Regions from separate parts of the Photorhabdus akhurstii genome, predicted to be linked through region 1. Evidence: predicted binding sites of a transcription regulator. Region 1 holds the regulator's gene; the other holds the start of a gene.
The links. Region 1 encodes CRP, which controls carbon source genes, mostly activating them, when cyclic AMP is high. Its sites were predicted from a motif close to ATGTGANNNNNNTCACAT; they were not measured.
Positions count from the first base shown of each region.

Region 2: the regulator CRP is predicted to act here: its motif matches at 12,760-12,777, upstream of B0X70_RS03060 (NupC/NupG family nucleoside CNT transporter).

Region 1 is NZ_CP020335.1:411,088-426,971, forward strand. It holds gene B0X70_RS01755 (amidohydrolase family protein) at 1-145, shown strand, start outside; gene mobB (molybdopterin-guanine dinucleotide biosynthesis protein MobB) at 166-684, opposite strand; gene mobA (molybdenum cofactor guanylyltransferase MobA) at 681-1,271, opposite strand; gene B0X70_RS01770 (serine/threonine protein kinase) at 1,595-2,587, shown strand; gene dsbA (thiol:disulfide interchange protein DsbA) at 2,608-3,231, shown strand; gene polA (DNA polymerase I) at 3,638-6,427, shown strand; gene B0X70_RS01785 (RCC1 domain-containing protein) at 6,518-7,123, opposite strand; gene B0X70_RS01790 (RCC1 domain-containing protein) at 7,285-8,586, opposite strand; gene spfP (small protein SpfP) at 9,492-9,539, shown strand; gene yihA (ribosome biogenesis GTP-binding protein YihA/YsxC) at 9,621-10,253, opposite strand; gene ppiA (peptidylprolyl isomerase A) at 10,561-11,130, shown strand; gene B0X70_RS01805 (YcgJ family protein) at 11,217-11,567, opposite strand; gene B0X70_RS01810 (aminodeoxychorismate synthase component II) at 11,812-12,387, shown strand; gene argD (bifunctional acetylornithine/succinyldiaminopimelate transaminase) at 12,511-13,722, shown strand; gene crp (cAMP-activated global transcriptional regulator CRP) at 13,772-14,404, opposite strand; gene B0X70_RS01825 (OsmC family protein) at 14,723-15,130, shown strand; gene B0X70_RS01830 (phosphoribulokinase) at 15,256-15,884, opposite strand, start outside.
Region 2 is NZ_CP020335.1:690,216-706,099, forward strand. It holds gene B0X70_RS03015 (FAD-dependent oxidoreductase) at 86-1,765, opposite strand; gene B0X70_RS03020 (FAD-dependent oxidoreductase) at 1,823-3,484, opposite strand; gene B0X70_RS03025 (methyltransferase domain-containing protein) at 3,525-4,220, opposite strand; gene B0X70_RS03030 (AMP-binding protein) at 4,248-6,683, opposite strand; gene B0X70_RS03035 (class I fructose-bisphosphate aldolase) at 6,740-7,528, opposite strand; gene B0X70_RS03040 (3-dehydroquinate synthase II domain-containing protein) at 7,538-8,845, opposite strand; gene B0X70_RS03045 (MFS transporter) at 9,181-10,698, opposite strand; gene B0X70_RS03050 (LysR family transcriptional regulator) at 10,875-11,768, shown strand; gene B0X70_RS03055 (phosphohydrolase) at 11,794-12,450, opposite strand; gene B0X70_RS03060 (NupC/NupG family nucleoside CNT transporter) at 12,948-14,213, shown strand; gene deoC (deoxyribose-phosphate aldolase) at 14,674-15,453, shown strand; gene deoA (thymidine phosphorylase) at 15,527-15,884, shown strand, end outside.

The sequences.
Region 1 (15,884 bases):
GCGTATTTGGCCGCGAGTAGGTGATAAGGCTGAATTTGTCTTGGTGACAGCTAGTTGTTCTGCCGAGGCCGTGGCACGCTTACCTGCCCGTCAGGCAACGTTCCATAAAGGGTGTTTGGTGTCTGGAGCGATAGTTAAGGCGTGATCAAATAAAAGTACAACTATTTAGCGCTCCAGTTTCAGCCATTCGACAATAAAATCAGCCACCTGTTCAGGCTGATTGATATTCAATTGTGGCAAAATAGTCTCCAGTTTTTCATCACTGGCAATAGCAATTACATGTTGATCAAGCAGATCGCTTAATCGGTGGTTAAGAGTGTTGCGGTATAGAACGATCTTATTGATTGGTTCATCTTTAAAACCTTCCACTAGAATCAGATCCAGTGAATTTGGATCAAAACGGCTGGCAAGATAGTTCAAATCTAATTCCTGCAAATCTGGCGTTTCCGTCATTAATGCCCAGCGTTGCTGGTTGGCAACCAGAGTTTGCTCTGCGCCAGCTTTGCGCAGCTCATAACTGTCTTTGCCCGGTTTATCCACATCCATATCGTGATGGGTGTGTTTTATCAGACCGACCCGGATTTGCCGCTGACGTAATAGTGGGATCACGTGTTTGAGAAGTGTTGTTTTTCCTGTTCCGCTATAGGCTGTTATACCCAGTAGCGGAAGCGGTTTTGTACTCATTTTCTGATCTCCTGTATATGCTCCCAATGTTGGCAATCTTCCGGTGTGTTCAGATTAGTAAAGACGATGGGATTATCATCAAACTGAACCGCTGTCGCTTTGATCTTATGCATAAACAGTATCAATTTGCGCTCACCATCAGCCAGATAATTTTCTAATTGAGAAAAAAGACTGCGGTGTAGTAAAGCGATGGTAGGGTGAGCTCGGTTGCTATCATTTACGTAGGCTGCTAATGCTTGCTGTTTTCCTTGCCATAAGCGAGTGACCAAATCAGTGGGGAGATTTGGTACATCACAAGGAACAAACATAACCCAGTCGTGACTAGCTGATTTTAGGGTTGTCAGCATTCCTGAAAGGGGGCCAGAGAAGTCTGGTGTTAAATCTGGAACAATTTGATAACCACTTTGTCGGTAAATATCCAGATTGCGGTTGGCGTTGATAATTAATTCATCCACTTGTGGAAGTAGCTTATCCGCAATATGTTGATACAGTGGTTTTTTATTTAAAAAAATTAACCCTTTATCATTGCCGCCCATACGGGTGGCGCGACCTCCTGCAAGGATCACTCCGCTTATTTTTGGTTGCATAATGTTCAAGTTATCAACTGAGGTAGTTATCAACGCTAATATAACCTCTTTTAGCTTGATTATTTGGGCTCAGCCACGTGTTTTTAAAATAGGAGCACGGGATAACTTGCTGATAAAAGAGTCATCTTTACGCTTATTGACAGAGCAATCCTTTCTCTAGGCGGTCATCCCTGTTAATTTGTATAGGCTTTATTTGTGAGGGATTCGGTATGCAATGTCATTTATCTGTGTTGGATAATGGCTGAAATAAGGATTACAAGTGGATTTCAAACTGCGCTATTGTGTGCCGTGGCGTTATTACAGATTAATCAAGAGAATAGAATGTGCTAGCAAACCAGTCTGCTTTTAATTTCCGGGAGTTAACGCCGGATTTGATTATGGATGCATTGGTGCAGACCGGGCTGTATGTCGATTCCGGGCTGACAGAATTAAACAGTTATGAAAACCGTGTTTATCAGTTTACGGATGAAGATCGTAAACGTTATGTTGTGAAATTTTACCGGCCACTACGTTGGGACCAGCAGCAGATTCAGGAAGAGCACGATTTTGCTTTGGCGTTACAACAGGCTGATTTACCTGTTGCGGCACCTTTGGTATTTAATAAGCAAACTTTACTGACGTTTAAGGATTTCTTTTTTGCCGTTTTTCCAAGCATTGGGGGGCGTCAGTATGAATCCGATAATCTCTTTCAGTTAGAAGATGTAGGGCGTTTGCTAGGGAGAATTCATCAGATTGGCTGTCGACAAAAATTCACTTCTCGTCCAACTATCGGGTTAAATGAGTATCTGCATCAACCACGACAAGATTTGGCTGCATGTGAGTTGGTTCCTGCGGGACAGAAAAGGCAATTTTTGGCAGTATTGGATGATTTGATAGATGTCGTAGCATCATATTGGCGCGATGATTGGCAAATATTGAGGCTTCATGGTGACTGTCATCCGGGTAATATCTTGTGGCGTGACGAAGCTTGGTTTGTTGATCTTGATGATGCGCGTAACGGTCCGGCAATTCAGGATTTATGGATGTTGCTTCATGGCGCTCGTCAGGAACAACTATTGCAGTTAGATACACTGTTGGAAGCCTATAGTGAATTTGCAGATTTTGATCCAAAGGCGTTGTCATTGATAGAGCCATTACGTGCCATGCGGATGGTCTATTATTTAGCATGGGTTACCCGACGTTGGCAGGATCCTGCTTTCCCTAAAGCATTTCCTTGGATGACAGATACCGATTTTTGGTTAAAACAGACGTTACTTTTTTCTGAACAGATTAAGCTGTTGCAGGAACCACCTTTGCAGCTTAACCCGATGTATTAATGTTTATCATGGAGATAGTTATGAAGAAGTTTTGGTTAGCTTTAGTCGGAATGGTGATGGCATTTAGCGCATCTGCCGCCAATTTTACAGAAGGAAAACAGTATGTTGAATTGAAGTCGCCGGTGGCGGATCAACCACCGGTGTTAGAATTCTTCTCTTTCTATTGCCCCCACTGTTATCAGTTTGAAGAGATTTTTAAAGTTCCTCAGACGGTGAAACAGCATTTACCGGAAGGGACAAAACTTGTCCGTTATCATGTGGATTTTTTAGGGCCACTGGGTAAAGAATTGACTACTGCCTGGGCTGCGGCAATGGCAATGGGGGTTGAAGACAAAGTGACTCCAGTGCTGTTTGAGGGTATTCAGAAAACACTGGCTATTAAGACTACGAATGATATTCGCAATGCCTTTATCAAAGCTGGGGTGACGGCTGAGGATTATGATGCTGCCATGAGTAGTTTTGTGGTGAAATCCTTAGTTGTTAAGCAGCAAAAAGCCGCGCAGGATTTGCAACTGCGAGGTGTACCGGCAATGTTTGTTAACGGCAAGTATATGGTGAAAAATGACGGCATTGATGCCTCTTCTGCTGATAATTATGCAAAATCCTATTCAGACGTTGTTAACTTCCTGTTAAATCAGAAGTAATGTTGATGGTGCTGAAATAGAATGACGTAAGCATGTGCCGGAGTGAGAACCTTTGGCACAATGTGTGTCAGAAAGACTTGCATGTCAGAAAGACTTTTTTGTAAAACAAACTCTGGTTATATCCACAACTCTGTGATCTATAAGACAATATGACAGTTTAATGACTAAGATTATAAGTCATTGATTTTTTACCTGAGGTTGATAAGCTTTTTTTATCAACGATCAATAGCTAAATAAAACTTGTAATATCTATACACAAAGTTATCCACAGAATTTATAGTAGAGTGTGAATATCTGAATCGGGTTTCAGCAAAGAAAATTCACATAAAATTCGTTTCCTACTTCTTGCTGTGGCATCCTAGTTCCTTATCACACCCGTAATAAATACAGATAATGAAGAAGATTTATGGCTCAGATAGCAGACAATCCCCTGATTTTGGTTGATGGCTCCTCATACCTTTATCGTGCTTATCATGCTTTCCCTCCGCTGACGAATAGCGCAGGAGAGCCGACCGGAGCCATGTATGGTGTATTGAATATGCTACGCAGCTTGATAATGCAGTATAAACCAAGCCATGTAGCGGTGGTATTTGATGCTAAAGGCAAAACTTTTCGTGATGAATTGTTCGTTGAGTATAAGTCTCATCGTCCTCCGATGCCGGATGATCTGCGTACTCAGATAGAACCGCTACATCAGATGGTCGAAGCTATGGGATTACCATTGCTGGTGGTGCCAGGAGTAGAAGCTGATGATGTTATCGGGACTTTGGCGTTACAAGCAGAAAAAGAGGGGCGTGCGGTACTTATCAGTACTGGCGATAAAGATATGGCGCAACTGGTAACGCCGAATATCACGCTTATCAATACCATGAATAACACCATCTTGGGACCGGAAGAAGTCGTTGAAAAGTATGGTGTGCCGCCAGATTTGATTATCGATTTTCTGGCATTAATGGGAGACTCTTCTGACAATATTCCTGGCGTACCTGGGGTGGGAGAAAAAACCGCACTGGGATTACTGCAAGGGATTGGTGGCATGGATGATATCTTTGCCAATCTGGATAAAATTGCCGGGCTTAGTTTCCGTGGGGCGAAAACGCTGGCGGATAAGATGGTGCAGCATAAAGATGTCGCTTATCTCTCCTATCAACTGGCAACTATCAAAACCGATGTTGAGTTGGATAAAACCTGCGTTGCTTTGTCAGTCAAAGAGCTTGATACGGAGAAGCTGCATCAGTTGTTTTCTCGTTATGAGTTCAAACGTTGGTTAAGTGATGTGGCAAACGGCGATTGGCTGGCAGAGAAAGGCAAAAAACCGGTATCCACTGGTAATGATGAATCATCTCCGACGGAAGATAAATCTGTTGCGGCCACACTCTCTTCTGATAATTATCAGACTATTCTTGATCAGAAAAGCTTTGATGAGTGGATTGAGAAACTGAAAAAATCGCCGGTTTTTGCTTTTGATACTGAAACTGACAGCCTTGACACTTTGACTGCTAATTTGGTGGGAATGTCATTCGCGATTTCTGCCGGCGATGCGGCTTATCTACCTCTAGGCCATGACTATCTGGGCGCGCCTGAACAACTTGACAGAGAAGTTGTGTTGGCTGCATTAAAACCGCTGCTTGAAGATAGTAACCTGCTGAAAATTGGTCAGAATATTAAGTTTGATCGTGGCGTGTTGGCGCGTTACGGCATTGAACTGCAAGGCATTGCTTACGATACCATGCTGGAATCTTACGTACTTAATAGCGTTGCAGGCATGGGTCGGCATGATATGGATAGCTTGGCTGAACGTCATTTGAATCATAAGACCACGACTTTTGAAGAGATTGCCGGTAAAGGTAAAAATCAGCTTACTTTTAATCAGGTCCCGGTGGAACAGGCCGCAATGTACGCCGCAGAAGATGCAGATGTTACTTTATTGCTGCATCAGGCTATGTGGCCGCAATTGGAGAAAGCGCCGACGCTAGAAAAGGTATTTCTGAAAACAGAAATGCCACTGGTCATGGTGCTTTCCCGTATGGAACGTACAGGTGTGCTAATTGATGCGAATATTTTGGCTGAGCATTCAAAAGAGATCACAGCCCGTTTGGATGAGTTGGAAAAAGAAGCACATGAATTGGCAGGTGAGGTTTTCAATCTGGCTTCGCCAAAACAGTTACAGGCGATATTGTTTGAAAAACTGCAATTGCCAGTGGTAAAGAAAACGCCGGGCGGCGCTCCATCTACGAATGAAGAAGTGCTGGAAGAGTTAGCGGATAATCATGTGTTGCCGAAAGTGATTTTGGAGCATCGTGGGTTGGCAAAATTGAAATCCACTTACACCGATAAATTACCACAGATGGTCCATCCGCTGACCAAACGGGTGCATACTTCCTATCACCAAGCGGTAACGGCAACCGGGCGTCTCTCTTCACGTGATCCTAATTTGCAAAATATTCCTGTCCGTAATGAAGAGGGCCGCCGCATTCGTCAGGCATTTGTGGCACCTGAAAGTTACCGGATTATGGCCGCTGACTATTCTCAGATTGAGTTGCGGATAATGGCCCATTTATCTCAGGATCAAGGGTTGTTGAAGGCTTTTGCTGAGGGGCAAGACATTCACCGGGCAACGGCGGCGGAAGTCTTTGGTTTGCCACTGGAACAAGTAACCAGTGAGCAGCGCCGTAGTGCCAAAGCGATTAACTTTGGTTTGATCTATGGAATGAGTGCATTTGGCCTTTCCCGTCAGTTGGGTATTCCTCGCGGTGAAGCTCAACGCTATATGGATCTCTATTTTGAGCGCTATCCGGGGGTATTGGCGTATATGGAGCGTACTCGTAAACAAGCGGAAGAGCAGGGTTACGTTGAAACGCTGGATGGCCGTCGTCTTTATCTGTCAGATATCAAATCTCGCAATGCCATGCGCCGTAAGGCAGCAGAACGTGAAGCTATTAACGCGCCGATGCAGGGAACTGCGGCGGATATCATCAAAAAAGCGATGATTGCGGTGGATGACTGGATTGTCAGTGAAGCGCCGAAAGTTCGTATGATTATGCAGGTTCACGATGAGCTGGTATTCGAAGTCCATGAATCAGAACTTGAAAATGCAGAACAGAAAATTCGTGAATTGATGGAGAAGAGTATGGTGCTTGATGTTCCACTGAAAGTAGATGTAGGTATCGGTGACAATTGGGATCAAGCGCATTGATATTTTGAATTAACAGTGATGGCTGAGCTGTGTATTTGGCTCAGTCTTTTTTGAACTGTTCACAATACACAGCAATGTTTAATAGCTCTGCTAATCATAGTCACCATGAGCTCTGGTGTCACCGCCTCCCCAAGCTACTCTCTTGCCATTTTCCCGTATGGCTATAAATGCCAATTGTGTTGCACTCAGGCTAATAATATCTTTCAATTTGGCAATTTCGGGTGGCATTCTTCCGCCTAAATAAAGATCTCCCCAAGAAACCACACTGCGATCTTCCCGCAGAGCTGCGAATGCTCCACGTGTTGAACTCAGGTTGACGATATCTTGTAGTTGGGCAATTTCAGGTGGGAGCTGACCACCATAATTTTCATCTCCCCAGGCAACTACGCTATGGTTTGCCCGTAGAGCTGCGAATGCACGGTTAGTTGCACTCAAGCTGGTGATATCTCGCAATGCAATAATCTCAGGGGGGATTAGGCTGCCATGATTGTCACCGTCCCACCAGTAAAAGGGGCTTTCCCAAGTGATTACACTGCCATTTTGTAATAACATGGCGGTTACTCTTTCATTGGTGACAATATAGCTATTATTATGATCAATGTTACTTTCATTACTATATCTTGCAGATTTACAGTATTGTTTTATAAAACTATCGTCAGTATTTATATCTGGTGAAAAATCATTAGGTTGATTCATATTACTCTCCTGATAAGGTCGTATCGGATTTACCTTTGCCCATAGGGAGTTTGTTGCCGTGAAACCTGCTTACCCTTACGGGCTAAGTTGAGGTGCAGCTTTCGTTTAGGGATATTAATGGTTTTCTTATTTGTGATGAAAAAATAATGTCTAATAGCCAGCTAATTATATTCTCCATGTTCTAAAAGATCTCCTCCGCCCCAGCCGACTCTCCGGCCGTCCACCCGCAAAGCTGAAAAAGAAGTGGCTGTTGAATTCAGACTGACAATATCTTTTAATTTTGCGATCTCGGGGGGAACATAACCACCATGTTGTCCGTGTCCCCAGGCGACTACACTACCGTTTGCTCGCAGTGCTGCAAATGCCCCCTCTGTTGAACTTAGGCTGATGATATCTTTTAGTTGAGAAATCTCGTATGGAATTTGAACTCGATTATCCTTACCCGAATCTTCCCAGCAAACTATGCTACGATTTGCCCGCAAAGCTGTAAATGCATCTGCTGTTGTACTCAAGCTGACAATATCCTGTAGTTGGGTAATATCGGGTGGGATACGGACATTATGATCCGGAAGTCCCCAGGCAACCACACTACGGTCCGCCCGTAGCGCCGCGAATGCTTGATTTGTCGTACTCAGACTGACAATATCGTTCAGTTTAGCAATTTCGGGTGGAATTCTACTTCCCAAGGCAACTACGCTACGGTCCGCCCGCAGCACCGCGAATGTATAGTGAGCTACACTTAAGCTGACGATATCTTTTAGTTGGGCAATTTCGGATGGGATATTACCACTATAACCCAGATCTCCCCAGGCAACCATGCTACGGTCTGCCCGTAAAGCTGTGAATCCCCGTCCTGTTGAACTCAGGCTAACAATATCCTGTAGTTGGGCAATTTCGGATGGGAGATTACCACCGGAACTCAGATCTCCCCAGGCAACTACGCTACGGTTCGCCCGTAGCGCTGCGAAAGCAGAAGTTGTTGAACTCAGGCTGACGATATCTTTTAGTTGGGCAATTTCGGGTGGAATTGTACTTACCAAGGCAACTATGCTGCGGTCCGCTCGTAGCGCTATGAAATAAAAAGGGGTTGAACTTAGGCTGACGATATCTTTTAGTTGGGTAATTTCGGGTGAAATTGGGTTGATATATCCCCAAACAACCACACTACGGTCCGTCCGTAGCGCTGCGAAAGCATAAAGGGTTGAACTCAGGCTGACGATATCCCGTAGTTGAGCAATTTCAGGCGGAATATAGCCGCCAAACATTGTATTCCCCCAGGCGATGACTCTGCCATTTTTCAATAGCATGGCAGTTGCTGAGAGAGTAGATGCAATCACTCTGTTATTGCTGTCGAATGAATATTTTTTCCAATAAGCTTCCCAATTATCTTCAAGTGTATATCCTCCCCAAGAAGAACTATTATCATTACTTGTATTCGGTGATGAGTTATCATGTTGGTTCATATTGCTCTCCTGATAAGGTTGTATTGGATTTACCTTTGCCCGCAGGGAGTCTGTACAGTGAAACTTACCCTTTGTGGGCTAAGTTATATTGCTACTTTAATTAAGTAATATTAATTTGTTAATGTGGAAAAGTGTAATAAGAAAAAGCTATCAGATGATTGTATGGCTGATATATTTTTGCAAAACAAAGCTCTCATGAGCTGTGATATTATGTTTGGTATTTGTTTAAGTATTTGAAATAAAACAAATTGTATCCAGTTTATTCGTGTTTCCCTAGTTTTCTAACTGGGGAGATACAACGATTGTTTCTAAATTAGATTTTTTTGTTTTAACGTTATTTTAGTTTATTCATTTAAATAATACTTATATAAATCATCTTTCCTCCCTACGCATAAGTTTCGAATTCATCGTTAATAATGACTTTTTTGCATGGCAACTAAGGATCAGATAAATCATATAAATTTCTTCTTTTGAGTCATCCTCACATGTTTTTACCCTGATATTATCTCGGAATATCTGTGGTTCTATGTGATCCAATTTCAATCCTGGTTTTGGCTCTTATGGTTTCTCCTTCTTTGACCGATATCTTGTAGCTGGGTAATTGCAGAATGAAAGGGTAGATAAGTGTAATGTGAAAAGGTTACTTGGCGGTTTTAAGTTCATGTATTGCTGTAAAGTCAACATAACTAATGTAATATTTTTTATACTCATTAGTACTGATTTGTTGTCCATGTAATGCATATTAGATCCAGATCGCATAAATATGTAATTAAACTACATTTAATGGCGTCAAAATGAACAAAATTACCGGCTGAATCGAGGTAATTTCTGAAAATAAATTACAAAAAGGCTTTTTCTAAGAAATAAAATAGGGTAGAGTTATTGGCGTAGGGTACAGAGGTAAGATGTTCTATCTTTCAGACCTTTTACTTCACGTAATCGGATTTAGCTGAATATTAGCTGCCCCAGTCAATTTTGACTGGGGCATTTTTTTCAACTGAATTTAACACGTAAGTGTATAAAGAAAGGATGGATTAACTATGGTTTTCAACTTGAACGGCTTTCTGGCTGAACCATATATCCAATTTCTGTTGTAGTTTATCGATACCGATTTTTTTCGGGGTCGAGAAATATTCCACTTGAATATCCCCATTAAGCGCCAGTAGGGCGTCACGAACTTTATTCAGTTGACTTTTACGGGCGCCAGACGCCAATTTGTCGGCTTTAGTCAACAACACCATAACCGGTACCTGCATTGCAACTGCCCATTGGATCATCTGCTGATCAAGATCTTTCAATGGGTGACGGATATCCATTAGTACGACCAGTCCGATCAGACATTCGCGTTTTTGCAGATATTCACCCAATGCTTTTTGCCATTTGCGTTTCATCTCTTCCGGCACTTCGGCATAGCCATAACCCGGTAAGTCAACCAAGCGAATACCTTCTTCTACTTCGAATAGATTGATGAGTTGAGTTCGGCCAGGGGTTTTACTGGTACGGGCGAGGCTTTTCTGTTTTGTCAGAGCATTCAGAGCGCTAGATTTACCTGCATTTGAGCGACCGGCAAACGCGACTTCAATGCCCATATCTTGAGGCAGATGGCGAATATCAGGCGCACTCGTGATAAAACGGGTCATATGATAGTTGTGGTTTTTGATGGTCAAAATGATTATCTCCCTGAGAAATGCACTGAATATATGGCAAAGGAGATTATACCGATAGCCACTGTTGGTTGACAGGATTAAAAATAATGACATATTTCTGATGGGTTGAACCAAGCTTACTATTTTGTTATCGATGGTGATCCGGTTTGTGAAATAAAATCTAACCTATTATTGAAAGGATAAATTTTTCTTTAAAGCCCCCGTCGATTGATAGCGTAAATGTAGGTAAATATTGAGCACGATGTTGAAGAGATTATTAGAATTGATTTAATTTGTGTTGTTGACCTTAATAATATAGGAACCCAGAATGTTTAAACGTATTTTAGTAGCACTTGTAACTGCATGTTCTCTGAGCGCAATGGCGCCTCTGGCTTTGGCTGTGGGAGAAACCTATGTGAAGCTGACCACAACGGAGGGTAATATTGAACTGGAATTAAATGACCAGAAAGCACCAATTACAACGAAAAACTTTATTGAATACGTCAATGAGGGTTATTACAACAATACAATCTTCCATCGGGTAATCCCTGGATTTATGGTGCAGGGTGGCGGTTTTACCAAAGATTTGCAGCAGAAAGCGACTAAAGCCGCTATTAAAAATGAGGCAGATAATGGACTGCGTAATTTACGCGGAACTATCTCTATGGCACGTACCGCCGATAAAGACAGTGCGACCAGTCAATTCTTTATTAATGTAGCGGATAATGCTTTCCTTGATCACGGTCAGCGTGACTTTGGTTATGCAGTATTTGGTAAGGTCGTAAAAGGCATGGATGTTGTGGATAAAATCTCTCAAGTCAAAACGGGAAACGTTGGTCCATATCAGAATGTACCGGTTAAGCCTGTCGTTATTCTATCTGCGGAGATTATTCCTTAATTTTATTATCTTGATTGTGGTAGTTTCTAGTTAACTCTCATCAGATTGAAAAACTGGCCTGCATTAAATGAAGGCCAGTTTCGCCGTTATTCATACATCTTTTGGGTAAATTCTTTATTTACTTCGGTTTGTGGATAATATCTGTCTTTGTAACATTTTTTCTCTTTACTCTCACAATGTACCCCATTACTTAAAGTGTAAGATGAAAAGTCAATATATTGCCCATCACCAAACTCTTTTTTCAGGCGTCCTGCGGCTTTTTTCCCTAAATACCTTTCGGTTAATTTTATCGATACCCCTTGTTGATCAGCGCAATATTTTCCTTTTTTATCACAAACCACCCCTTTTTCCGGGAAGAAAATGTTGGCAGTTTTAGTCACAGCCAGCGTGGAGAAGGACAGTAAAAAAAGAGATGCTATAATCAGTTTTGTCTTCATAACAATTACCTTTACTTATTGAATATCAAAATAGAGCCTATGTTTTGTAGGGTATGAGAGTAGGTTGATTGAGGAAAAAATAGCCATCTATTTTGTTATACTATGCTACAAATATTGATGTGCTATGATAGCCGCCCCGTTGTCGCGAGGCCGTTTTACCTGGAGCCATGTTGTGCAGGATAAACAAATTGCAGGAGTGGCAGGGCAACAAATACAGCGATAAAAATGAGTAGGATAGACTCCTATGTTACTAATAATAGATAACTATGATTCTTTTACATATAACTTATATCAATATTTTTGTGAATTGGGTACAGATGTTTTAGTTAAGCGCAATGATGAATTGCAACTTGAAGATATTGAGAGGTTGATGCCTACTCATTTGGTGATTTCCCCAGGCCCTTGTACCCCAAATGAAGCCGGAATTTCTCTGGCGGCGATTTCTCATTTTTCGGATAAATTGCCGATTCTTGGTGTTTGCCTTGGGCATCAGGCAATTGGGCAGGCGTTTGGCGCCAGCGTGGTAAAAGCCAGGGAAGTGATGCATGGAAAAACTTCTGCTATTCACCATAATCAGCAAGGTGTGTTCAAAGGTCTTAACCGGCCATTAACCGCGACGCGTTACCATTCATTGGTGATTGCCGCAGAGACATTACCGGCCTCATTTGAAGTCACCGCATGGAGCCAGCATAATGGCAATGTCGATGAAATTATGGGCATTCGTCATCGCACTCTACCGTTGGAAGGGGTACAGTTCCATCCTGAAAGTATTCTCAGTGAACAAGGTCACCAGTTACTGAGCAACTTTCTGAGATATTAACCAGATATCGATAATTTCTTCATTTATCCACCTTTTTCATTTGCCCATCTTTGATTTTTTATGCATATTCAGTGATTATGATTTCACTTCTGAATGGTGTATATATAAAAAACGGGTGGGAAAATGAAGGGGCATGCCGCAGTAAATAGAAACACATACGATCAAGTTATGTTGCCAATTTATTCACCGGCGCAGTTTATTCCGGTGAGAGGGCAAGGTAGCCGTGTATGGGATCAGCAAGGGAAAGAATATATTGATTTTGCGGGTGGGATTGCTGTTGTGGCTTTGGGCCATTGTCATCCTGCGTTAGTGGATGTCTTGAAGCAGCAAGGGGAGAAACTTTGGCATATCAGTAATATTTTCACCAATGAACCGGCTTTGATTCTGGCGCGGAAACTGATTGATGCTACTTTTGCTGAACGGGTATTTTTTGCCAATTCAGGCGCGGAAGCGAATGAAGCGGCATTTAAACTGGCTCGCCACTATGCAATTACTCGTCACAGCCCCTATAAAACCAAAATTATCGCATTTCATCAGGGTTTTCATGGTCGCACCTTATTTACCGTCTCTGTGGGTGGTCAGCCAAAATATGCTGATGGTTTTGGGCCAAAACCCGCGGATATTATTCATGTGCCTTTTAATGATTTAGACGCAGTTAAGGCCGTCATAGATGACCATACTTGTGCTGTTGTATTGGAGCCTGTTCAGGGAGAAGGGGGAGTTACTCCGGCAGCACCGGCATTTATTCGTGGGTTGCGTGAGCTTTGCGATAAGCATCAGGTATTGTTGGTGTTTGATGAAGTACAAAGTGGGATGGGACGTACCGGTAAACTATTTTCTTATATGCATTATGATGTTACGCCGGACATCATTACCACAGCAAAAGCATTGGGAAATGGCTTTCCTATCAGCGCTATGCTGACGACAGAGAATATTGCTTTGGCGATGACGCCGGGAACTCACGGTACAACTTATGGCGGTAATCCGTTGGCTTGTGCGGTTGCAAATGTTGTTTTTGATATTATCAATACACCAGCGGTTCTGGAGGGAGTTGAAAAACGCCATAATTTGATAGTGAATTTTCTGAATGATATCAATCAGAAATATTCGATATTTGGTGAAATCCGAGGAAAGGGCCTGCTGATTGGCGCGGAACTCAAAGCGCCGTATCAGGGAAAAGCAAAAGATATTCTGCAACTAGCGGCTGACAATGGTTTGATGTTGTTGAGTGCGGGTGGTGATGTATTGCGTTTCACGCCTTCGTTGATTATCAGTGAAGAAGAGATTGCTCAGGGCATGGAACGGCTGGAACAGGCAATTAATCAGATGGTGTAATTAAGTACAAGAAAAATCAGCGCAGGATTATGCGCTGATTAATCAAGCGTTAACGTGTACCGTAGACGACAATAGTTTTACCGTGTGCGGAGATCAAGTTTTGATCTTCTAGCATTTTCAGAATACGACCAACCGTTTCACGGGAACAGCCAACAATCTGACCAATTTCCTGACGCGTGATTTTGATTTGCATTCCGTCCGGGTGGGTCATTGCATCTGGTTGTTTCGCCAGATTCAATAAAGTTTGGGCAATCCGGCCAGTAACATCCAAGAAAGCCAAATTACCGACTTTCTCAGAAGTTGTTTGTAAACGGTTTGCCATTTGGGCAGATAAACGCATCAAAATATCCGGGTTTACCTGAATCAGTTGACGGAATTTTTTATAGGAGATTTCAGCCACTTCACAGGCGCTTTTGGCCCGTACCCAGGCTGTACGCTCTTGCCCCTCTTCAAATAATCCAAGTTCACCAATGAAATCTCCCTGATTTAAATAGGAGAGGATCATCTCTTTGCCTTCTTCATCTTTAATCAAAACCGCAACAGAGCCTTTTACGATGTAGTAAAGCGTCTCTGCTTTTTCGCCTTGATGAATAAGCGTACTTTTAGATGGATATTTATGAATATGGCAGTGTGACAAAAACCATTCAAGAGTCGGGTCTGTTTGTGGCTTGCCGAGAACCATTCGTTTCATCCTCTGTTGTTATCGCTGCCTAAATAACACGAGAATCTAAAAGTTTCTCGTCAGGCTGGCTTATAAAGACACTAGCTTAACATATTAGTTTGTTGAAAAACCGACAGATAAGGGTTTTATATAGGTTATCTGAAATTTGAGTCTTACGTATTGATCTTAACCTATATACTTGGCCCGCTTCTGTTTTTAACACAGGAAAAGGCTTCTGTCTCGTCTTGTATTGTTTCAGCATAATAAACCGCTCATTAGATTGCCAGTTTAATACTGAAAGAGTAGGCTTGGATGCAAAGAACGACTTAAGAGGTATTTATGCAAGCGCGGGTAAAATGGGTTGAAGGATTGTCTCTTTTGGGGGAGTCATCTTCCGGTCATCAGGTCATGATGGATGGTAATGCCGGCGATAAGGCGCCAAGCCCAATGGAAATGGTATTAATGGCAGCCGGTGGTTGCAGTACGATTGATGTAGTTTCTATTTTGCAGAAAGGCAGGTACGACATAAGAGATTGTGAAGTAAAATTAACTTCCCGCCGTCGTGAAGAGGCGCCACGCTTGTTTACTCATATTAATCTGCATTTTATTGTTACGGGTAAGGATTTAGCAGATAAAGCGGTGGAACGCGCCGTCATGTTGTCCGCGGAAAAATATTGCTCTGTTTCATTGATGTTGGGGAAATCGGTTGAAATTACCCACAGTTTTGAAATTAAAGATATAGATTGAAAAATTATTTCTTGGTTGGAAAATAACAACAGGTAACTAATATCTCAGTTACCTGTTTTTTTAACTGAATAATATAAGATGTAAATTTTAAGTGCCGGATTTTCTCGATTTATCTCAGGCGCTGATTAACTAATTTTTCCCCCTTCCAGCAGTCGCTGTACCAATGGCGTCATAATTAGCTCCATTGCTAATCCCATTTTTCCGCCGGGGACCACGATGGTATTAATGCTTGAAACGAATGAGCCTTGTAACATGGCTAACAAGTATGGGAAATCAATTTGAGTCAGATCACGGAAGCGGATGACGATAAAACTTTCATCCAATGATGGAATGGCTTTAGCTGAAAATGGATTGGATGTATCAACGGTGGGGACACGTTGAAAGTTGATATGTGTTCGCGAGAATTGTGGCGTAATGTAGTTGATATAATCATCCATAGAACGCACGACGGAATCCATCACAGCTTCCTGCGAGTGCCCTCGTTCTCCGGTATCGCGGATCAGTTTCTGTATCCATTCAAGGTTGACAATCGGCACGACTCCCACTAGCAGATCAACATGACTGGCAACGTTATGTTGCGGTGTGACAACGCCGCCGTGCAAGCCTTCATAAAACAGCACATCTGTCTGCTTGGGTAAAGATTCCCACGGCGTAAATGTACCGGGGAGCTGGTTGTAAGGGACGGCATCGTCATAGGTATGAAGGTACTTCCGACGGCGGCCTTCACCGGTTTCACCGTAGTCAATCATGGTTT
Region 2 (15,884 bases), 280 kb from region 1:
ATTTTATTTTTTTTACTATTTTGAAATAACGTTAAAATCACTTTATTTTAAAAGTAACTTAGTCATATTTTCCGCCAAGCGTTTATCATGCTCTATTATCCCGGCAATACCATGCGATATGTCCATCAGGTCTGACAAGAACACAGGAGTTTTCATCAAAATGACAGCGACCATAAAAATCACCATAAATATCGTCAATTTCCTCGCCAGGGCCAATAATATATGCATTTATTTGGCAAGCATGCTCTTGGTTATATTTTTCTACTGCTGAAATCCATTTCTTCCCCGCTATTCCGGTGAACAATGAAAATTTCCCATGACCAACCAAATTAATTGAGGATATAATTTTTCCCTTTTGGCTTAACCAAACATGTGGAATTCGTGCCCCAGGTGTAAATGTAGAGTGATACATGAAAAATAGATCGTCACTTTTTTCTTCTTCGTTAGAAACTTTTTCTCTCAAAATAGCTGCCGATCTATAGCAATGGTTTAGCTCAGCTCCGTGTCCATTAAGCTCATAGTTCTTTAACCTTAATGCTTTATAAAATCTATTCCTTCTCGCTATACCAATATCATCATCAGTGGAAAGAAATTCTGCGGTAGAAATGGTAGGTTTATCCAACCCCAATGAAAGACTCAGTTCTTGGCTTTCACTTATACTCTGCATTGCTCGGGCAACGACCGCTTTTCCTACTGGAACTCTCTCTTGACTATAAGTTTCTAACAATTCCTGTCCTGCATAGTGTTTGAGAACATAGGCAAGTTTCCAACATAAATTATAAGAATCTTGAATAGAGGTATTCGATCCTAATCCATTATTCGGTGGATGCCGGTGAACAGCATCGCCAACACAAAATATTCGCTGATTAGCATATTCCTCCGCATACATACTATTTACCGTCCAGGTCGATATTGACTTAATATCTATATCCACATCATAATTACCGATAAGTTTTTTAAGAATATTGACCGCATCGTTCTTTGTAATTATGGGCGGTGGTTTAGCGATGTCGTAATTCCATACCCCTAACCACTCTTTCCACGGACGCACCATCCTTAACGCACCCAAGCCAATGCCACCAGAAATAGCCTCGTTATTGAAAATGAGAAATAATGCTCCGGGCCGATGAGAAACTAAAGCAGATAGATCAGCGTCAAAGAAAATATTTATACAGCCAGCGAGGTTCAATTCGCCTTTCATCGGTAATTGTGCATCAGAACAAACTTTACTTCTGGCGCCGTCAGCTCCAATAAGATATTTAGCCCGTATTTGATACTCCCGCTTTTCTAAACGATCAAAAGCCGTTACCGTAATCCCCTGTTTATCTTGTGTGGCTTGTATATATTCTGATGAAAATTTAACGTGTGCTCCATTTTTAATAGCACGGCCAATCAATATCGGCTCAAGGTAAGTTTGCGGTATATCACAGATACTAAATGGGCTTGCTATTTTATAGTCACTCAAACGTTCTGGATGCGCTCCCCATGATTTTATTCTGGCAATTTCGTTTCCTGCTAACGTCTCGCAGAATATACTATTGCCCATCACCTCATTTAGTACCGAACTCGCCATTAATTCATCACCAACGCCAAACTCCGATAATATTTCTATTGTTCTCTGATTTGTTATATGCGCACGAGGTGTATTAGCCAACCACCGATGTTTAGTGATGACCATTGTATTAATCCCATAAGTACTCAAAAATAAAGCTGCTGCGGAGCCAGAAGGACCGCTACCTACGATAAGAACATCTGTCTCAATCATAATATTGTGTTCCGTATTTAATTCATGTTAATACCCATATCCCCGGAAAATCATCTCTTACTTACCTATAATCTTATCCAGTATTGAACCTATATTATTCGGCACCTTATCGCCTTTCCAGGCGATATATTGGTCAGGACGTACCAAAAGGAGCCTTGCTTGATATAATTGCCAGGCATCATTACCGGAAAGATCAATAATTTTGATCGGAATTTTACGTTGATATGCCTGATCTAATAGTTCGGATATCGCTGGAAAATAAGTCCCTACCCGAAGTAAGCTAAAGCCAGTGCCTAAAATATCGAATAGCGATATTCTTGTTCCAGGAACAGGTGTGAGCCACAGGTGCGGCAATCGGCCTCCTGGCACATGACTTGGCTGATAATGAATAAAGTCATCATCCGGTATTGGCGCGCTATTAATAATATGAGGAGAATGGTCATATCGGGCGCCAAGTTCAACACCGATAGAAGAAAATTGACTGCGGAATGTATTCAGCTCAATCCCCATTTTTTTACGGGCCAAATTCCCAGCGGAATCTGCATTTTCTAGATTTGCCGGTATGGATAATGATGAAACCCGCTGCGTTAAAAAACGTGCGGCAGCGGTATTTCTCAGCGCAATTGGACGGCGCTCGCTTTCATAAGAATCCATTAACGCATTACCTGACCAACCTTTGAGAGACGCAGCAATTTTCCAGGCTAAATTACTCGTATCATCGATTCCAGTATTCATGCCAAAACCGCCGGTAGGAGAAAATAGATGAGCGGAGTCGCCCGCCAAATATATTTTGCCGTCAGAAAATCTTTCAGCGACAAGGGCAACGCCACCTTTCCATACCGAATTACTCAGAACGGATACTTCAATATCTGAGCCTATTCCTGCCTGAGCTATGCGAATTAATTCCGACTCATTGATAGCCTTTCCATGTTCACTCTGAGTCATCAGTAAAAAATCATCTTTGCCATCCAGACTGATAAATAACATTCTCAACATGGGGGAGATAATATTATACATCCAAGATTCTTTGCCTTTTAATATCCCTTGGTGAAGCTCAGGGATACGGATATAGCTGGATATCATGCCGCCAGTCAGAAAACCTATTTTGGCTTCAACCGTTCCTTCATAGGCGATACCAAGCTTGGAACGAACAAAACTTTGCCCACCATCACAGCCAATCATATAACTGGTGTGCCAGATTTCATCGGAATGTTTTCCCTTAATACACTCCGCATAAAGTTTTACTTGATCTTTAAACTGAATAAAATCTTTAACGCGCCAGCCATATCTCATGGTGATATTTGGACGACTACGGGCATGCTGTAGTAAAAACTTTTCGACATACATTTGATTGACTCGCATCAATGGTTCTGGAACCGGATCGGTCGAAATAGCATGTTTGAGTCTGGATATTTTCTGCATTCCCGACGGCATATTGATACGGGCGAGTTCCCATCGATTAAGCCGGGTAAAATATGATATATCCAGAGGAAACTCTTTTGGCAATCCTAATGCCCGAATAGACTGAGATATCCCTAAGCGACGATAATGTTCCATCGTGCGAGCATTATGGGTATTACCCTTAGGGCGCCATCGAGTTTCCTCATCTAAATTAAAAATAACGGAACGAATACCGTATAAATCCAGAAATAAAGCCAGCATTAAGCCAACGGGTCCGCCGCCGACGATGGCTACTGGTGATTCATTTTCTAAAGTCAAAATTAACCCTCCTTAACCATGACCCGTGGTAATAAACTGTTTAGATTAAAGATGTTAGCTGGAAGATTTTATATATCTGGGCATTTTCACCTTTTCCTTTTTCCTCATATAAAACAACATAGTTGTAGCCATGCTCCGAGAGTAACTCACTAAATGCGGCTTCATTGCCCTGGCTGCTAAACCCGATGAGTATCTTTCCCTGAGGATTAAGATATTTTCTTGCATCCTGAAGGAAACGTTTATGAGTTATATATCCCGGATCGTAAAATGCGTGATAAATTTCTTCTTTAAAAGTGTAATTTTCAGGAACAAACAAAAAATTAGAGTTCCAGAAAATAATATCAAAACTTTCACTGTCTTTTAATATGTCAAATAAATCTCCATGCCTGACAGAAATTAAATTATTTACCCGATGCCGGGTCACATTAAATAAGGTGTTTTTCACTGCTTCCTCACTAATATCAGAAGCAACAACGGGATAACATCCTTCTAGCGCTGCTGTAATAGCGGTTACTCCCGCACCACAGCCTAATTCTAAAAAAGAGCTATTTCGCACATAAGGAATATGCCGGGTAAAAATACCGGTGGACTGAAAATGAGTGGGTGGAAACACATTTTTATGAATATTAAATAGCCTTCCCATACATTCAAACTCAGAAATACCGGAGGATTCAGCAAGAGTCAGTTTTTGTTTTATAGCGGCGATAACCGGTTTTTCATAAAGATCTTCATTCACTGTAATTTACCTTCTTTATTATTAATGTTAATTAGTGGGTATATAGCGAGTGATTGCTAGAATTCCTTTTGGAATTTCTCTACTTGTTTTATATTTCTCAAGAATATTGGGCAGAAGATCCCTTAATCTGCGTTTCAAAACTTTACCGGTTACGCCAAGGGGAATCTGATCGAAACTGTTAACAACAATAACAATATATTCTCCAATAGAGTTCTCTATTCCATTCTTTTCCTGCATGAGTTGAAGAATTTTTTCTGCAACAATATCGACATCCTCAGTTAATTTCTTACTCAATAGAATCAAGGCAAGTAATGTTATTTTTCCATTTTCAGCATAAGGTAAATTTAATCCTATAATTGTTACATCATATACACTTTCGATTGTCTGTATCGTCTCTTCCAGTTGAAGGGTATACAGCGAGCCGTCAGGGGTATGAACAACATCAACCACACGATCAATTTGATAAAAAACATTGTCTTTGCAATATCCGATATCTCCGGTCAAGAAATATCCATTTCGCCATGTATCAGCGGTTTTTTGGTTCTGTTTCCAATAGCCAGAAGTAATTGTTGGTGAACACACCGCGAGCGCTCCGACACTTCCCTGCGGCATTTCATCACCGGAAGCCATGTCCACTATTTTGGCCGTAACGATATCAACAGGACGCCCAATTGAACGAGACGGTGCAATTCGATCAGCCGTGGATACACTTTGAAACAAAGCCATACCAAGCTCCGAACTGCCAAACGCATCGATAAAACGCGCACCCGGCGAACCCGCCAGTAAACGGCTAATGTGACTCTGATGGGCGGCATCCCCCATGCTAAACCAGCGCCGTATTGACGGGAATTCAGCATACGATACCTCGCGTTCCAGCAAAGAAACGTAGCTTTTGGGAAATGCAACAACCGTCGTAGGCGAAAAATCTTTTATCGCTTTTCTTACCGATTCCCCTTCCTGGCTACTGAGGACATAAGTTGGGAGACCATGCAATATAGCCGTTTCAAGATGGCTGATAGCAGAGGAGTGCGACTGCGGCAAAACGGTCAGCAAACGCTCATCTGGTGATTCGACAAAACGCCCAAGTCTTGCGCGTTTTCCCATAAAAAATTGACGATGTTCAAATTTTACCGCTTTAGGAACGCCTGTCGTACCAGAAGTATGGCTCAACATCAGTAATGTTGTATCCACGGGAATATACGGCCACCAAGAAGGCAAATTATATTCCACCTCGGTATTGAAATTTGAAACATTGAGAATTTCACATATATCACCGGCATTCCGTAAACTCTTTATCAGTGAATTATGATTAAGAGAAGATTCATCGGTGACGAGTTTATTAAAACCGTTCTCTTTGATATAAGAGATGCCAATATCTGACGGCATCGCCGGATTAATTAACGCGATTGTAGCGCCGATACTCGTGATTGCAATGTAATGCAGAAATGGACCAATTCCATCTTGCACACAAACAGCAACGACATCCCCGGTTTTAATCCCATTAGCCAAATACCAACCCGCAAGCTCACGTCTAATACTTGCCAAGGTATCCAGGCTGAATTGTTGGATATTACGTTGACTGGCAATGGTTATAGGTTTATCTGTAAAAATAAAATCCACAGTCGGGGTACTACTTAGCGATAAACAGCGGTCAAGAAAATTACCGCTACCTAACATGTTATCATTACGCAAACAGGCTAAATCACGTTCAGATAAAAGAGTCGTCACGCTCGAATCTACTCCGACGCTACTTTGATATATCTCATTTAGCATCGCCATCCGAGAATATATTACTGCTTCACCAAAAGCCATAACTTCTGCCTTGCCGTGAGGATTTCCTGCAATCATGCGATCAATAATTTTCCTCATCACTATGGCATGCTCTTCATCCTCCTCAACATGGATTTTGAAGAAATGCAATGCGTCATCAGGCGCTTTCATTGCTCGCAATGCATCCAAAACTGGACCATAAATTAAAGGTACGATTGCCTCGGCGCCTAAGCACAGAGCCGCGAGTCCCCTTAAAGAATTATCACTTCGGCAGTGCTCAAACATAATATTAATCAATTGCTGAGTACTTTTAAGAATCGGATAACTTTTAGGAACCGCATTAATCGCCGCCATCGCCTTTTTATATAACTCTACGTGAGATATCTTTGCAGCATCGGTTCCTGTTAGCTCTTCCAGCAAATTATGAGAAAGGAGCGTAAAATCATTTTGATCAACTAAGTTTCCCATCAGCGAGCACAGATATCGGGTGAAATATTGTGAATAGTACTGGTGCTGGATCATGAATTTTCTGAGTAAATTCTGGCTGGCTTTCCCGGAGCGGCAAGTCACCAAAAATACATTGGTATTAATTTCTTCCAATAGCTCTTTAGAAAAAATGTCTTCCCATAATGGTGATAAAGAATAACCTGTTTCTTTTTTAGGTTCGTTTTGAGTATTGATAGCGAGTTCCATGATAAACCCTTTTAGTCATATTCAACTGCATGAAATCTATGATATATAGGCTTTTTTTAAGCCAAAGATATTGACTCTGAATTTATACATTCATATAAATGGTGAAGCAGGGATTGTGGGTTGAGATTTTGAAAAATATTTCTGCCAACACATAACCCGCAAGCTCCGGACGAAATAGCGGCTTTGGTATTATTAATCAGTATTTCGTCAGATGTTTTTTCTCCCCCGGCGAAGAAAATTTTAATATCAGAACCATGAAGGTCAACGATTTCTGCAATAGCGGACTCCGAATCAGGGAAGCCTATTTTTATTGCATCAGATCCCAGTTCGGTGACAATTCTTATCAGATGGTGAAGCCTTTCCATCTTTATTTCTGACGATTCGGAAACAACTTTATCATATAGCATTGTGAGTACAGGCAGCCCGGCTTCATGCGCGATATCTGTGACAGAACCCAATATAGATAAATTATGTTCGAAATTTGTTTCAGTGAAATTTACCTGTATAGAAACAGCATCCACACCAAGCTGGAGAGCGGCTTCTATACTCGCCACTAATATTTTCGTGTCCGGTGATTCTGATATTATTGGCATGCCGCTCATATGGAGAATAATACCTGTTGAAGGGCGTAACATTCCACGCAGAATGAGCTTTTCCAATATCCCTTTATGGGCCAGAACAGCGCTTACATAGTTGCTATTGATCCACGATTCAACCGCATAAACACTTTGTAAACCAGAGATAGGCCCCATAGTTAACCCATGATCAATCGGCACTATTAATCCTCGGCTTGATTTGGGAAATAACAGTCTGCTTTCTCGTAATTTTCTTCCGATGTATCCCATAATCATCACCTACTTTTCAATAATAGATTCGTTAATTTTAATGCCAACATGACGACCCGGCTCTGTAATATAACCAAGCACCTTATCTCCAGGTTTAAGTTCAGAGATGTTTAAAGGTTTTGCTTCGCTAGAGAAAATTCTCACATGCCAATCATCTTGCATCAAAACATTCACCCGTTTTTTCCCTGGAAACTCTGCTTCAATTAATCGAAGAGGGCGTTGCTCTATTTTTACGCGACCAACCGTTATATGCCGTACTTCCCCCTTTGAATTGACTGCCATTACCGATGAGCCGGCTTTTAACTCGCTCATATAATCGGTTCGGTTATTAAAGTTATATACATAGGAGTGTATCGCTCCGGCATTAATACGGAATGGTCTCAGTTCCATATAAGGCAGAAAGAATACTTCCGGGCAGCACAACAGGGCGCCTTGGGAGGTACTGCCTACCAGCATGCCTTCGTTCTCGCTGAATAATGTGGATGTATCGATACAAGCTCGATATCCCATACCGACAGGACGACTTTCTGTAATAATTCCGACTTGTAGTTGCAGTGATTCTTTTTTGTTATATGATAAACGATCGATAAAGTCGCTCATAACATCATGTTTATTGGGTGAGAAAATAACACCTTCAGCACCATATTCCATCACACCATAAGAGACTATTGCATCATCGACATCATCAGGATCGCTAATTTCTTTTAATAAAATAGTCCCGGTAGATTGTAATGATGCAATGACCAGCTCAAGAGGAATATTAGTTGGATCACGAAAAAGAATCCAAAGAAAATTGAATTCCATTCCTTCATTGATTGTTTTAAGCAGACTATCTTGATCATCAACATAACTTTCATAGCAAGTCGCAATAGACTCTGCTTTAAGTTTCTTCAAAGTGGCTATGTCATTGGAGCAAATACATTTATTTGAGTTGGTATCAGAAGGTTTAAATAAAGCGAAATGTTCGCTCTCTTTAAATTTATTAAGCTCTTCATGGGTTTTCACTTTCAGAACTATTTGCATTCTTTTGGGTATTGCATTAATGAAAGTTGAAATATTATTTGGATATAAAACTATACCACTATAAAGAGAATTTATCACCCTGATGAAAATAGTATCGTCTGGCCTCTGGGCTGATAGTTTTGCAGTATCAAACCAAATGACTGGTCCATTTAAATCTTCACGCTTAGAATTATACTCTTTGCCTGGGCTGCTTAATCTTATAGACGCTCTTTTGGCAATCATTTCAGGCGTTTCAAAATTTCCAGACGCGATACTCACTGCCTCCTTTGGTACGCTAACGATATTTTTGCTCATATTAAAAATCCCCCGTAAAATATAAGATAATTTCTTCAATTGGTAATTTTTTTAATAAATAGTAATAAATTGTTATCATATCTTCGGTTTTTTTCATATCGATAAACACCCAAACTTTAAATTTTTATTTAATAATATCATAAAGGTGTGTAATTATATTCTCCTGAATGTGTTGTTTGTTATTTTTCCAATGTGGGAAAGTGTGTAGGAAAACTTAATTCTGTTTGCAAGGGTAATAGATAGTGTCGGCATTTCTCCTGATGATAAAATAAAGTTTCTCAAATTACAGAATAATTAACATTTAGTGATTTTATTATTAATATCAATTGTTTTTTCTATTTACTTTCACCGTGGGATTTTACTTTACCCAATAAAATAAACACTAACATTGCGGTAATTGCCGCCGCTACTGCAAGTGCAATGAATTGATATCGAAATGCTTCTTCGTATACCTTATGGAGCAATGACTTATCTAATGAAGGGGAAATAGCGACAGCATTACTTAAATCGCTCATTGCAAGACGTGTAGATATTTCAGATAAAATATCAGCCGGAATATTGCTTAATGTACTTAAACCCGAAGATATACGAGCAGAGAGAATAGCCCCTACCACCGCTAAGGCGATACCATCTCCGGCTAAACGGACAGCATTGAAAATCCCAGTCGCCATACCCGCTCGTTCTTTAGGTACGACACTCACCGCCAAACCGTCCATCAATCCCCAAGGCAGGCCAATTCCGATGCCGATAATCAACATTGGCCATAATCTTTCAGCCGTTGTATCGCCAGAGATCCCATAACCTAGCCAGAATAAGCCACCAGCAGCGATGATAAGTCCCATACCTGAAATGATGCCGACATTAATCCAGCGAGCTAATTGACCGGCAATAAAGGGGACTATTAGCAACGGCGCGGACAAGGTAATCATCATTTGGCCCGCTTCGAATGCGCTGTACCCTTCGACACCAATAAAACGTGCCGGCAATATAACGAGCAACACAACATAAGCATAGGCTGGCGCGATGGCGAGAAGTTGCACACCGACAAAGCGCGCATTGGCAAATAACGAGAGATCTAACATGGGCCTTGAACGTTGTCGTTCAATAATAATAAATATGATGAAAATAATAATGGAACAGATCAGTGTCGCAAGTACCGTACTGTCTCCCCATCCTTTTTCAGGAGCCAGAATGATCCCATAAGTGAAGGCCGCTAAAGATGAGGTAAATGTTATTGCGCCGGGCCAATCTAGCCCTTCTGCGTTGGGATCGCGCGTTTCTCGTGCATAAAGACTCACTAATATACTGGCAACTAATGCCACTAAAGCCGGTAGCCAAAAAACCCAAGGCCATCCTAACGAATCAATAAGTAGCCCGGCCAAAAAAGGACCAAAAGCTGCTCCTGCCCCAAATGTTGTGCCAATCAGGCTGAAAATGCGTGTACGTTGATGACCATCAAATTCCTGAGTCAACGCTGCCATTGAACCGGCAAAGGCTGCCGCCGCTCCCAACCCCTGTATGAGCCGTAAAATATCAACCCAAAAAACGGATGGCATATAAGGTATCGCCGCAGTAACAACAGCAAAGAGAAATAAACCGAATAGCCAGAGTTTCTTGCGCCCATGAGTATCGGCTAAGCTACCCGCAGCCATTGTTGCACTGCCGTAAGTAAGAATGTAAGCATTAATTACCCAACTGAGTTCCACCGCGCTTCCACCAAGGGCTTTGTTGATCGAAGGCACCACGACGGCAGGTCCTGCAATGCTCAAAGGAATCACAGCGGCGGTAAGACAGGCAGTCAAGACCAGCGGCGCTTTATTTGCGCTTGATCCAATATTTATTTGAGATTTCATCACCATTTCGATTTTCTGCCCTGAGTACGTATGGCTTGTCGCTGTATAGCAGCTAGAGCAAGATGTATTTTATTTCATACTACAGATTCACTAATGGCAGATAAATAGGCTTATAATCATTTCTGAAGTGACTATTTTGTCATTAATCGTGATGTAAAAAAGCCCAGGAAACCCAGATGAATAGTTTGAGTAGATTCATGATTTTCATTCGTGTAGCCGAAGCTCGTAGCTTCACTGCCGTAGCCAATCAACTTGGGCTATCCCCTTCGTCCATCAGTAAAAGCATCTCCCGGTTAGAAGAGAAGTTAGGTGTACGCTTGCTCCAACGCAGCACTCGTAGCGTCAGTTTAACGACAGAAGGCACTCTATTCCTTGAACGTTGCAAACGCATCTTGGACGAAATCACCTCGGCGGAAAACGAATTATTGAGTTCTATCTCTGCGCCTCAAGGCCGCTTGCGGGTGAGTCTGCCGCTAGTCAGCAGCTTGATGCTGCCCGTATTGTCAGCCTTTACTATGCGTTATCCACAAATAGAATTGGATTTGGACTTTAGTGATCGACTTGTGGATGTCATTGATGAAGGGTTTGATGCCGTGGTGCGAACAGGAGAACTCAATGATTCACGACTGATGAACAAACGTATCGGATCTAGCCGTTTTTTATACGTTGGCGCTCCCAGTTACTTTGCACAATATGGTAAGCCATCACAACCTAAAGATTTACTCCATCATGCATGCTTGATGCACCGGTTTCCAACAACCAATCTTTTGGAAAAATGGCCGCTATGCTTAGGAGCATCCGGGGTAGATATACATCTTCAAGCAAAGATGACCTGCAATCATGTCGAAACACTACTTTACATGACACTTCAAGGTCACGGCATCGCCTGTTTGCCTGATTTTACCGTTAAACAAGCATTAGCCAACGGTACATTGTTGGCCGTGTTGGATAAATGGTCTGATACTTCGAGTACTTTCCGTGTCCTATGGCCATCTAACCGCTGGGTACTCCCCAAAGTCAAAGCTTTTGTCGATTTCATGGCAGATAACTTATTCCCACAAGGGCGATAGAAATATTGATTAAAAAATTAATCCATTAAATTAAGTCGCCTTTAATTTCGCTTGAGAGTTTGCTCAAAAAATCAACCAAATATTGGGCGTTCGATTGTGCGATCTTCTTGCCTTCGGTGGTGTTCATCTTTTCAGGGAGCTTCAATAGCTTGGTCTGAAAGTGATCGATTGCATAGGATTTATCATCCAAGGGGCGATTAAGCGCAAAGGGATCATCATGGTGAAAAAGCCCGTGGCCGAGCATACCTGCTACATAAAATACTCTGGCGAGTCCGATGGCTCCTAGCGCATCTAATCGGTCTGCATCTTGGAGTATCTTCGCTTCTATTGTTTCTGGAGTTAAGGCTGCGCTATAGCTATGGGTTAGAATGGCATGTTTTACCGCATCATAAAGTTCTTTTGGGAACTCTGGAAATTCAGTAGACAGAATTCTGGCGGCTTCCTGTGCTGCAAGCTTTGAGGACTGTTTTTTCTCTGGATGATTCTTTGGTAATGACACGATGTCATGTAAGTAACTTGAGGCAATGATGATTAAAGGCTCACCTCCTTCTTTCTCCATGATTCTTTTCGCATTATTTGCGACACGGATCAGATGCCCAATATCATGAGCATTATCATTAGAATGTGTGAGTCGCTGTTTTAAAAACGCTCTCAAGCGCTCTTCTAAAATAGTAACTTTCATTATTTTCACTTACCTAAAGATATTGAATTAATTGTTTTTATACAACCGTTTGATTGTTATTCAAAAAAATAAATTGTTATCTCCATAGAAGAATCACTCGTAATTTAAATATGGGCTTCTTTTCTTAGATTTATCTTGAAACATTGCTGTGTCTGCTTATCTATAGATATGAATATATATGGCAGAGTTGTTGTCTGCGGCTCATAACGACTATCCTTTAATTGCGCTTACCTGATAATTATTCCTTAATTGTCGATTATTTTGCCATTCCGAGATTAGATTATTCATTGCAGATTATTTTTGTAATTTGTGTGATTTGCATCACATTTATCATTTTTTTATCGCTTTTTTCAGTAGATATTTGTGATGTCAATAGCTTGTTCATTCCGATGACTGAGTATAATCAGCGCCGACTCATCGTCAGTGAATGATTTACATTCAACTGGCATATTTAATTTATTATTAAGTGAACAGGGATTCTTCCAATGCAACTCCTTATGAGCCTGGTCGGGATGGCAGTGCTGATCTTGATCGCAGTACTCTTTTCCAGTAATTATCGTGCTATTAAACTTCGTACTGTCCTTGGCGCCTTTTTGATTCAGGTCGCTATCGGTGCTTTCGTACTTTATGTTCCCGCAGGTAAGAAGATATTAATAGGGATGTCTGAGGGAGTTTCCAGTGTTATCCAATATGGTCAGAAAGGAATGGATTTTATTTTTGGTGGATTAGTTTCCCCCAAAATGTTTGAACTGTTTGGTGGCGGGGGATTTGTTTTCGCCCTGCGTGTGCTGCCTATTATTGTTTTCTTCTCTTCATTGATCGCTGTGTTGTACTACATTGGCGTTATGCAGCTAGTTATCAAAATATTGGGCGGTGGTCTGCAAAAAATTCTCGGCACTTCACGTACAGAATCTTTGTCTGCGACAGCCAATATTTTCGTGGGCCAAACTGAGGCGCCGCTGGTTGTTCGCCCTTATATTGCTACTATGACTCAATCTGAACTGTTTGCGGTAATGTGTGGTGGTCTGGCATCCGTTGCGGGTTCGGTACTGGCGGGTTATGCATCAATGGGTGTTCCTTTGGAATATCTGATTGCGGCTTCCTTTATGGCGGCGCCAGGCGGCCTGTTGTTCGCTAAATTAATGGTGCCTGAAACTGAAAAAACATCTGATACCGTTGATGCAATGTCACTGGTTTCTGAAGAGGAACGTCCTGCTAACATTATTGATGCAGCCGCTTCTGGCGCCGCTTCTGGTATGCAATTGGCATTGAACGTCGGTGCAATGTTGTTGGCGTTTGTGGCCCTGATTGCATTGTTAAATGGTATTCTCGGTGGTATCGGTGGTTTGTTTAAATATCCACAACTTTCTCTTGAACTGATGTTGGGTTGGATTTGTGCGCCGATTGCTTACCTGATTGGTGTTCCGTGGAATGAAGCAACCGTTGCGGGTTCTTTCATCGGTCAAAAACTGGTTGTGAACGAATTTGTTGCCTTTATGAACTTCGGTGAATATTTGAAACCGGATGATGTGGTTGCGGCCGCTGGTTTGCAGGTGCTGTCAGATCACACCAAAGCAATTATTTCCTTCGCATTGTGTGGCTTCGCTAACCTTTCTTCCGTTGCTATCCTGCTAGGTGGTTTGGGCGGTATGGCGCCGAGCCGCCGCGGAGATGTTGCTCGTTTGGGAATGAAAGCCATTATAGCGGGCACATTATCCAACTTAATGAGTGCAACTATCGCAGGCTTTTTCCTGGCTCTGTAACGTTGTTGAAATAGGCAGGTGGGATAATCCCGCCTGCAATCTATTTTCCTACCGGTTTATCCTTAATTCGTGAGTTATATTTTTTGTCGTGTATTATTTGACGATAAGTAAGTTGGATTTGCCGGTAAATCCCATGATAAATATAGTCTTATGTGATAAAAATCACATTTGAAATTATTATCTTGCAAATTACATGTAGTTAGTGTGATTGTTAGCACAATTTTTTGAACGTTGAAATGTTCAAATATAAGATATGCCAAATTTCAAGGATCAAGGCGAGGCTCGCATTAAGGACCATAAGCCGAAGAGAGCATAGTGCGGTGAAAAGGAATTCAATCGTCGTGGTAGGCATACTATCGCGACATCTTTAGGGAACAAGTCCGCTCGCCAACAAACAATCGTTTAACAGAATGTGTGGTTCTAGCAGAAGCTGGCCGCGATAATAACGTTGGAGAGTTTTATGACCGATTTAACCGCAGCAGCGCAGCGTGCGCTGAGTTTGATGGATTTAACGACACTCAATGATAATGATACCGATGAAAAAGTGACGGCGCTTTGCCATCAGGCGAAAAGCCCGGTGGGTAATACCGCGGCTATCTGTATTTATCCTCGTTTTATTCCTTTGGCGCGTAAGGTATTACGTGAACAGGGCACACCTGAAATCCGCATTGCAACAGTGACAAACTTCCCACACGGCAATGACGATATTGATATCGCTTTAGCCGAAACCCAAGCGGCTATCGCTTATGGCGCTGATGAAGTCGATGTGGTTTTTCCATACCGTGCATTGATGGCCGGTAATGAACAAGTCGGTTTTGACATGGTAAAAGCGTGTAAAGCCGCCTGCGCAGAAGCGGGGGTGTTGCTAAAAGTCATTATTGAAACCGGTGAACTAAAAGAGGAATCCCTGATCCGTAAGGCGTCTGAAATTTCAATCAACGCGGGTGCGGATTTTATCAAAACCTCTACGGGGAAAGTGCCGGTTAACGCCACTCTGGCAAGTGCTGAAATCATGATGAAGGTGATTCATGAGATGGGCGTGGGTGAAACAGTTGGTTTCAAACCGGCTGGTGGCGTGCGTACCGCGGAAGAGGCTGCACAATATCTGGCATTAGCTGATCATATTATGGGTGGCAAATGGGCTGATGCCCGTCATTTCCGGTTTGGGGCTTCCAGCTTGTTGGGCAGTTTGCTAACCACTCTGGGGCATCAGAATCAAGAGCAAAGCAGTAATTACTGAGAATCGTATACTGCATCGGTTGGTGCGTAACCACTGAGTTTTTCCCGATTTTAATCATGATTAGGAGAATGCTTTGTTTCTGGCACAGGAAATTATCCGTAAAAAACGTGATGGATATCCACTGAGCGAAGAAGAGATCCGCTTCTTCATCAATGGCGTGCGTGACAATACCGTTTCCGAAGGACAAATTGCCGCGCTGGCGATGGTTATCCACTTTCAGGATATGGTGATGGAAGAACGTGTCGCCCTGACGTTGGCTATGCGTGACTCCGGTACCGTGTTGAACTGGCAAAGCCTGAATCTGAACGGCCCGATTGTGGATAAACATTCGACCGGCGGTGTTGGTGATGTGACCTCCCTGATGCTTGGCCCGATGGTGGCGGCCTGCGGTGGTTATGTTCCGATGATTTCCGGTCGTGGTTTAGGCCATA